One region of the Paenibacillus sp. FSL F4-0243 genome, then DNA from elsewhere that is predicted to be linked to it. Evidence: riboswitches for the same ligand, from Rfam matches in the RefSeq annotation. Region 1 holds a riboswitch; each other region holds the start of a gene.

Region 1 (3,165 bases):
TATTTTAAGTGAGGTAGAGACACGCTCTGCGCCTGCGGAAAAAGGAGACTCGTGCAGCGCTTCGACTGCAGCAAAAATACGCTGAAGAGGCCCTTCGATGATTGTACCCATGGATGTAAGCTCATAAGTAATCCCTTCTACCGTCTTCAGCACTCGCTGCATATCCGCAACATAGCTGCTAAGGCTCGTACTACCTGTTCCAATCGGAATAACGGTTACTTCAGCAATAGGCATGGGAATACCTCCTGGGAATTTTAAAGTATGTGTCTCCTTCTATTGTAACAACTCCACCGCTCTCCCACAAATGATCTCAGCTTTATTATGCCCCTTCTTCTTTCCCCAAAATTCTCCGAAATATGACTTTCGCCACAAGTATTTTTTCTAACATGAATTCTAGGGTCATCTGCACTACATTTATGGACTCTTTGTGGCATCTTTTCGGACAATTTATGAATCATTTTTCATATGCCTGTGGATCAATTGTGGATTACTTATGGACAGCCTGTGGATCATTTGTGGAGTACTTTTGAAGAACCCGCTCCCCACGCGGGTTTTCTAAAAAACTATTTACAAACACAACATCTTGGGTTATTTTTATCTAACGACAACAAAATATAGTGGAGACAGGCGCTTTGATCCTTTATCGGAATTAGAGCTTAATAGGGAAGTACGGTGAAAATCCGCTGCGGTCCCGCCACTGTAACCGGATGCCCCTTATAAGCTTTTTTAAGCTTAAGATGGGCAGATCTCCTGGCAGAAGCCACTGAGGGGTAAGAGCCCCCTTGGGAAGGCGCTGAGAGGTCCTACGGAAGCCAGGAGACCTGCCTGTTTCGACGACACCAACTATGAGTGCCTGCGAGGAACAGGAACGGTGTCCGCATGCGGTCATCTTCTTAGAGACCACTGCAAATATCTGTGTGGATATTTACATAACGCATCGGGCATTTTCTGCCATCCTCGCTAGAGGATGCTTTTTTTATGAGATCACAATGAATATACGGCCGCTTATGCGGCCCCACTTCTTAATGATAGGACGATAGACTGAGAGGAGAGCTATACAATGACGTTGTTGGAGAGACAATTTAACGGTACAACAAATGCACGAGAAGTTCTTTTAGAAGAGCTCATTGATTTAGGACGCGATATTATCGACAGCCGGGATTTGGACCTGCTGCGCGAGAATGCCAATTTGAACGGAGAGAGTTTCTCCGGTAAAATGAGCAAGTTCGGCAGTGAATATTCAAAATGGTACGCCCGCAACTTTACGATGCCGCCGCAGCTAGTGCAAGCCATTGATGACAATGTCGTCTATGTGCATGATCTGGATCAATACGCAATCGGAACGACTAACTGCATTTTTATCCCGTTCGATAAGCTTCTCCGCGAAGGCTTCAACACCGGCAACGGCAGTGTTCGTCCTCCGAACTCCATAATGACAGCTATGTCACTGGTAGCAATTATTTTTCAATCCCAGCAAAATGCTCAATATGGCGGCGTATCCGCCAATAAACTCGACTATGATCTAGCACCTTATGTAACCAAATCCTTCGCTAAGCTGTTCCGCAAGGGTCTGGATTATTTTGATGAGGGACAAGCTAATGAATCTTTGGGCGAGATTACAATGAGCCGGACCGATCTGGCGGAGTTATATCCAAAAGCATTCCGTTTTGCACTAAAGGAAACCGAAATTGAAACCCTGCAAGCGGCTGAAAGTATGGTACATAATCTCAACACCATGTCCAGCCGATCCGGTGGGCAAATTCCGTTTACCAGCATCAATTATGGTACTTGTACTTCACCAGAAGGTCAGCTTGTGATCAGCTCCCTGCTAACAGCAACGATGAACGGACTTGGCAGCGGAGAAACACCTGTGTTCCCGATTCAAATCTTCAAATGCAAGCAAGGAGTCAATCAACAGCAAGGCGATCCTAACTATGAATTGTTCCTAAAAGCGGCGGAATGTTCTGCACGCAGACTATATCCGAACTTCGCTAATCTGGACGCTCCGCTCAACTTGCAGTATTATGATCCAAGTGATCCTGATACGGAATTTGCTACAATGGGCTGCCGCACCCGAGTGCTCGGTGACCGTTTTGGGCGTAATCATTGCTCCGGGAAGGGCAACCTTTCCTTTAATACACTGAATCTGGTTCGGCTCGGTCTGGCACACGGCACAGTAACAGGCCGACGTACCGTCGCAGATGAAGCTGGCTTCTATGAGGATCTAAACCACTATATGGATATTGCGCTGGAAGGACTTCTTCATCGGTTCCACATCCAAAGCGCGCAAAAAGCTAAAGCATCCGATTTCATGATGCGAGAAGGCGTCTGGGAAGGCGGCGAAAATCTCGCTCCTGAAGACTCTGTAGGCGAACTGCTGAAGCATGGTAGTCTGTCGCTTGGCTTCATCGGTATGGCGGAATGCATGAAAGCCATGTACGGCAAACACCATGGCGAGGATATGGAAGTCCATGCCAAGGCTGTGGCTATCGTGCGTCACATGCGGGAGTATTGCGACCTTAAAAGTGAGGAACTTAATCTCAACATTACCTTGTTCGCAACACCAGCAGAGGGCCTGTCCGGCAAATTCACCAAGATTGATCGCAAGGTACTGGGTTCTATTCCGGGCGTAACTGACCGTGAGTATTATACGAACTCTTTCCACATCCCTGTATACTACGATCTAGGTGCTGCTCAGAAGATCAGCTTGGAAGCTCCTTTCCATGAATACTGCAATGCCGGGGCTATTTCTTATGTCGAATTAAATGGCAATGCCCGCAGCAATCCATCTGCTTTTATCAAAATCATTAAATATGCACTAGAACAACAGGTCAGCTACTTCAGCATTAACCATCCGATTGACCGCTGCTCCAGCTGCGGATACGAAGGCGTAATTGGGACAAACTGTCCTTCCTGCAACGCACATGAGAATGACGTGCACATCCGTCGTTTGCGCAGAGTTACAGGTTATTTAACTGGCGACTATCAGACCCGCTTCAATGCCGCCAAACAAGCCGAAGTACGGGATCGCGTTAAGCATCTATGAATATTTGCGGATACTATCCGGAGTCGATTAACGAGGGAGAGGGCATGCGGGCCGTCCTCTTCATCAGCGGCTGCCGTCATCGTTGCCCGGGATGCTTTAATCCCGAGACATGGAACTTT
Region 2 (3,165 bases), 2.4 Mb from region 1:
GATCGTTGAACGCTGGGGCGGCCTACTCCGAATTAGCAAAAAGGACATCCACAAGGCTGACGCTTGGTTTGACAAATATGGCTATTGGACCGTATTATTTTGTCGGATGGTTCCACTAGTGCGTAGTTTGATTTCGATCCCTGCAGGGATGTCGGGCATGAAATTTGGAGTGTTTATGATCTTCACAACGATTGGTACGCTGGGATGGAATCTATTGCTGGTGCTTATTGGTGCGGCATTGGGTGAGTCCTGGGAAGACATCGCCATGTATATGGATATGTACTCCAACGTAGTGTACGTGCTTCTTGCAGGTGGGGTAGTGATCCTTGGGTATTTGTTCTTCCGCAAGCGCAGCCGGAAAATGAACACCGAAGGTTGAGCCGAGAAGGACTTATAGTTAAAAGTTATGATTAAAAGGAGGAGAACAAATGGAGCTATTAACGATTATTAAAGCTATTATTTTGGGGATTGTTGAAGGATTGACTGAATTTGCTCCGGTATCCTCCACAGGTCATATGATTATTGTTGATGATATGTGGTTAAAATCGACAGAGTTATTTGGACAATATACGGCCAATACGTTCAAAGTGGTTATACAGCTGGGGTCAATATTAGCAGTTGTAGTTATTTTTAGAAATAGGTTCATTGAATTGCTGGGCTTAAAGCGCTTCAGCCGCAAGCAGTTGGATCCTGTAACCGAGCAACAACCACAGCTTGAAAAAGGCGGCCACCTTAAGCTTACACAGGTGCTTGTAGGTTTAGTGCCAGCAGGCGTGCTGGGGGTTCTGTTTAATGATTATATTGACGAGCATTTATTCTCTACATCCACCGTGTTAATCGGTCTAGTAGTCGGTGCTGTATTAATGATTATTGCGGATCTATTCGGACCAAAGAAGATTCAAACGGAGAGTGTCGATCAGATTACATATAAGCAGGCGCTAGGTGTTGGTCTGGTCCAGTGCTTCTCCTTGTGGCCGGGATTTTCTCGTTCCGGGTCGACGATTTCTGGTGGTGTTCTTCTGGGTATGAGTCATCGCGCTGCTGCTGATTTCACGTTTATTATGGCTGTTCCAATCATGGCAGGCGCCAGTTTACTCTCACTGATGAAGAACTGGCAATATTTCACCATCGATGCCCTGCCGTTCTTCATTGCAGGCTTTATCAGTGCCTTTGTATTTGCACTATTATCAATGCGTTTCTTCTTGAAATTGATCAACCGGATTAAGCTTTTACCATTTGCTATATATCGCATAGTACTTGCTGCAGTAGTATATTTCGTGTTTTTCTAAATCCGTTATAAGGAATCGATATAACAGAAGCCCCCGTAATCTATTGCAGATGACGGGGGCTTTCACGTATGATGACATCAGATTTAAGACACTCACTTTATCCTTATAATTCTCGCATAAACGCTTACCGTCCTTAAAAAGATGCTGATGGCGTTTTAGCTTGACAATATCGGAGACAGGTGCTTGCCGGAAATTAGTAATTCGGTAGGCTTAATAGGGAAATTCGGTTTGAAGCCGATGCGGTCCCGCCACTGTAACGGAAGAGTCCATAGCAACATATGTCACTGGCAATTTACTACTGCTGGGAAGACTGCTAAGGATGCTGACACCGCTAGCCAGGAGACCTGCCTGTTTCAACAGCACTGCTTCACCTACGGAGGATAGGAAGGTGTTAGACGTTAACCATAGGTATATTATGGGCGTCTTTCCCTTTGACTTTTTTAGGGAAGGGCGCTCTTTTTTAAAGGAATACAAGTGATATCGAGTCCAAAATAAGAAGATGGAGAAGGGGAGCTGCAAAGTGACGAACAAAGTAAAAGTAAGCAATCTTGGCTATCCAAGAATCGGAAAAAACCGCGAGTGGAAGAAAACGTTGGAAGCCTTCTGGGCGGGAAAAATAAATGAGGAAGCGTTCCGTACTGAAATGACAGGAATTCAGCTTCAGCATTTGAAGACTCAGCAGGAGGCAGGAATTGATTTAATTCCGGTAAATGATTTTACGTTCTACGATCATGTGCTAGATACAGCTGTAATGTTCGGGATCGTACCTCCACGTTATGCGTATGATGGTGGCGATATTGGGCTTGATCTTTATTTTGCGATGGCTAGAGGAAATGCTGAGGCTACCGCTTGCGAGATGACTAAATGGTTCAATACGAACTATCATTACATCGTTCCAGAGATCGGTGCACAAACGCCGCGTCTGACCGAGAATAAACCATTGGCTGCTTATCGTTTTGCCAAGTCCCAAGCGGGAATTGAGGGTAAACCTGTGGTTTTAGGCCTTTATACATTCCTTAAGTTGTCAAAAGGATTTGCATCTGCGGATATTGCGAAGATTGCTGCTCGGTTTCTTCCGGTTTACGTTCAGCTGTTGCAGGAACTGAAGCAAGAAGGAGTAAGCTGGGTACAAATTGATGAACCAGCGATTGTTACAGGAATTAATGAATCAGAATTATCCTTACTTAACTCGATTTACACAGAAATTGCTGAATCCGTGCCTGGATTAAATATTATTCTGCAGACTTACTTTGAAGCTGCTGAACCGCTGGAGGCACTGTTCAAGCTTCCGGTACAAGGTTTAGGTCTTGATTTTGTCCATGATGGCGGGACGAACCTGGCATCGATTGAACGTCTTGGCTGGCCTGAGGATAAGTGGCTGGGAGCGGGTATTATTGACGGACGCAACATCTGGCGCTCGGATCTGGATGCTAAGCTGCAGCTAATCGAGAAGCTGAGTGTACATGTACCGCTTGACCGTCTTCTTCTACAGCCTTCTTGCAGTTTGCTGCATGTTCCGGTTACTGTTCAGGGTGAGGTGAAGCTGAAGGCCACCGTTAAGGCTGCTTTAGCTTTTGCTGATGAGAAGCTTAGAGAGCTTGGCCTGCTTGCTGCAGCCTTAGAGGGTACAGCAGAAGCTGCTGCTGCGTTGACAGCCAGTCGTGAAGCCCTTACTGCCTTCCGTGCACTTCCTGAACGCGGTCGTAAGGATGTGGCCGAGCAAGTTCTCGGACTTACAGATTTACCAGACCAACGTAGCCTACCTTTTGCTGAACGCCTGAAGGTGCAGCAGGAGAAGTGGCAGCTGCCACTTCTGCCAACGACAACAATCGGAAGCTTTCCACAGACTGTAGAAGTGCGCCAGGCAAGGTTGAAA
Region 3 (3,165 bases), 360 kb from region 1:
ATCAGTGAAGTGATTGGTTTTTACGATTAAATCATTTCCATTATCGTATGCATACTCTGACTTGCCGCTTGCCAAACCTAAGGCGTCACTTGCAAATTTTTGAATCGCATGAGGTGTGCCGTCTTGAATATAGGCTACATCTTTTCCTTTAAGGTCCTTAAAGGTTAACGTAATAAAGTGACTGAATTCTACCTTTGCATTGCCACCCATGGAAAAAGCTTGGATAATGTTCTCCAGCTTCTTGTCCTGAGAAATAACCTGGTTCAGACTATCTTTTATTTCAGATTCTGTGCCTGTTAAAGGAGAGATCAATTCAATCGCAGAGGCATCCCCACTTGTAACTTTTGCACCCTTTGGAATGACTACAGATACGTCACCTTTGGTAGCCTCTATCTGAGGAAGATCGCTGTTACTAAGTAAACTGACACTAACCTTCGATTGTTGATCTTTAGGAATAACTACCGTTATTTCCTTGTTGCTGTCTCCAGAGCTGATCGGAATGATATAATCATGAGCATCATCTTTGATTACAACTTCCGGCTTATCACCCGAAGGTAACTCTATTTCTTTTTCTTTCGGATCTTCTGGTTGAACAGGTCCCGGCTTTTCGTCAGACATATCATATAGACGATTCTTATGATTGATCAGACGATCATAAGCAACCAGTGCATATGTACCTTGATCTGTTGCCATACCATTTACTGCTCCTGTTGGTCTACTCTTAAAGCCACCATCAGGTCCAGAGTTGGCTAATAACGCATCAATTAGGGATTTACCCTCTTTAACAAACCTTGGGTCACTGTGTGGATCTATGCCAATTGCTGTTAAAGCAACAATAGCTTGTGCGATGCTTTCGCTACTTGAATATCCACCTTGACTGTTTTGGTTATCTTTCAACCATGCGACTGCCCGATCCACAGCAGCTTTTACATTCGGATTATCATAATAAGGCGCAAGAGCTTGTACGGCCATTCCAGTCATATCGACTTCGGCCCGAGAACCAAAAAAAGCCCATCCACCATTGGTTATTTCTTTACTTAAAATGAGCTGAATCAGTTTTTCTCTTGTGGTTTGCTCTTTATCCCCTTCAACTACAGGAATATCGTAATTTCGAGTATCTAAGGCAATCAGAGCAAATATAGGAGCATTAATCCCTTGATTCTTAACCAATTGATAATCAGCGAGCGCAGTTCTCAGATCATATCCTGCAACATTCGTGATATCTTTTCCGATAGATGCAAGACCTAAAATCCCTCTGGAATTCTCTGTACTGAAATATGGGTGGAGTTTACCATTATTTGTTGCCAATAAACTTTCAACCATCTTAGTTACATTATTGTAGTAGAGATCATAATAACCACTTGGTACTTTGTAGTTCGCACGTGCTAGAGAAAGAATCGACCATTCTCCGCTACCTGTTCCAAATGAAGGATTCTTTACGGTGTTAACGATGTAGGCCAAGCTTTTATCTAACTGTTCTTTAGCAGTGATTTTATAAGTAACCTGATAGGTTACATTATCTGCTTTGTTTCCTGCGCCATCTATAGCTGTTACTGCGATTACGTTACTACCTGGGTTTAGAGATGCTTTGTACTCATCATTAGTAGCTGACAGAACGACTTGGTTCAGCTTTACTACTGGAATAATGTCTTTATAGACATTGTCTGTAACCACTACTTTGAAGCTTACATCTTTACTGGATACTTCCTGTTTATCTTGTATACCTTCTATTGAAATCGTAGGCTTCTCTGTATCTGGCTCTTGTACTAGCGCATTAATCTGCTCTACTAGAGCTTGATCAACCTCTGTTGTTACAACTGCACTATCGGCAATTGCTTCATTCGCATGAGCCGGGATTACACTTGTAGAGAACGTCGTGATAAATACTGCTACAATAAGTAACCAAGCTAAAAACTTATTTTTCTTCATGTTTCCATAACCCTTCCCTTCTCTTCCTATGTTAAAAAACAGAATAAACTTTCATAGCACTACAAAAAAACCACTCAACATAACGTCAAGAGGTTTAAGATAGTGAACCGCAACAATAGCAGGCATATACTATATCAAACACCTCTCTATCGCTCGTAGAGTTTAACGGTGTATCAGAAACAGGCAGATATTCTGGCTCAAGTATCATCACCCTTGCTACCTTCCCAGTTTCCCAGTGGTACCTTGCAAGGACTCCTCTTTCACAGCGGCGGGACCGCGCGGGATTCACACCCGCTTTCCATTTAACCAATCTATGATTGTATTTCCGAAACATTCATAATTGGCACCTATTGCTAATATTAATTTTTCCATGCTTCATCATATCTAATATAGTTGCTTTTGTCATGCAATATTTGTTTTTTGTATAACGAGTAGTTAGCGATAATCCTATTGAATATCAAATCATTCTAACCACAATATACTCTTTTTCTCTCAGCTCAAAACCCTCCTCCAGTGACAAAGAGGCCAAATCAAAGATTCGATCATACTTTTTATTACGTGGGAGCCCTTCTTCCTCAGCCCAGCATGTATAGAGCTCGAACTCGGCACCAGATACCCCATAATCTGTCATAAGCCTAAATAACTCCCGACAACACTTGAGTGAGGCGTTATACGATCCCGGTAGAGTATCTTTTAGCTTAGGGGATACAGAGAAGCCGCCCCAATTCGGTGAAATCCGGTACACATACGGACTCCGAAAATGCTTGCGAATCTCATCGTTCCAATACCCAAGTTCCTCTATAAAAATACCCGCTGCATCTTCTTCCGAGTCGTATACAAGACAGTCCTCATCTCTTAAATGAGACAGATCTGCGATGTCATCCAAAGGAATTATACCTTGCAGGCGCAGAGCCTCTCTTTGTTTCTTATACTCCGGGGAATTTTTCATTTCATTATATGTCATTACTGACGGTACACTGCCTCTTTCTCCTAACGGAAGCTCTGTAGCCGAGCCTATGTAATGAAATCTGCTCACTGGATTGCCCTCCATAACTTTGGAATCACTGCAAATCACTAATTCATATATGAATTTACCACAAATTAGTAAGGTACTCGTTGAAATTATTCTATGTTAGGGTATTTGGTAAGCGTTTACAACGAATTCATGGAGGTGTACGTGTTCATCTAAGCACCAAAGTACTAAGGAAGGTCAGGTTTAAGCATCCTCAAAAATGA

The links. Region 1 has a riboswitch for cobalamin ahead of NSS87_RS02390 (anaerobic ribonucleoside triphosphate reductase). Riboswitches for the same ligand answer to the same signal wherever they lie in the genome.
Region 2: linked by a shared signal. The riboswitch ahead of metE (5-methyltetrahydropteroyltriglutamate--homocysteine S-methyltransferase) and the one ahead of NSS87_RS02390 (anaerobic ribonucleoside triphosphate reductase) in region 1 are both predicted to bind cobalamin.
Region 3: linked by a shared signal. The riboswitch ahead of NSS87_RS03955 (S-layer homology domain-containing protein) and the one ahead of NSS87_RS02390 (anaerobic ribonucleoside triphosphate reductase) in region 1 are both predicted to bind cobalamin.

The regions. Positions count from the first base shown of each region.
Region 1 covers NZ_CP150151.1:541,509-544,673, reverse strand. Annotated here, with positions in the region: gene NSS87_RS02395 (MTH1187 family thiamine-binding protein) at 1-234, opposite strand, end outside; cobalamin riboswitch at 609-844, shown strand; gene NSS87_RS02390 (anaerobic ribonucleoside triphosphate reductase) at 1,061-3,046, shown strand; gene nrdG (anaerobic ribonucleoside-triphosphate reductase activating protein) at 3,043-3,165, shown strand, end outside.
Region 2 covers NZ_CP150151.1:5,091,833-5,094,997, reverse strand. Annotated here, with positions in the region: gene NSS87_RS22765 (DedA family protein) at 1-379, shown strand, start outside; gene NSS87_RS22760 (undecaprenyl-diphosphate phosphatase) at 429-1,289, shown strand; cobalamin riboswitch at 1,450-1,656, shown strand; gene metE (5-methyltetrahydropteroyltriglutamate--homocysteine S-methyltransferase) at 1,789-3,165, shown strand, end outside.
Region 3 covers NZ_CP150151.1:905,613-908,777, reverse strand. Annotated here, with positions in the region: gene NSS87_RS03955 (S-layer homology domain-containing protein) at 1-1,929, opposite strand, end outside; cobalamin riboswitch at 2,094-2,295, opposite strand; gene NSS87_RS03950 (hypothetical protein) at 2,387-2,965, opposite strand.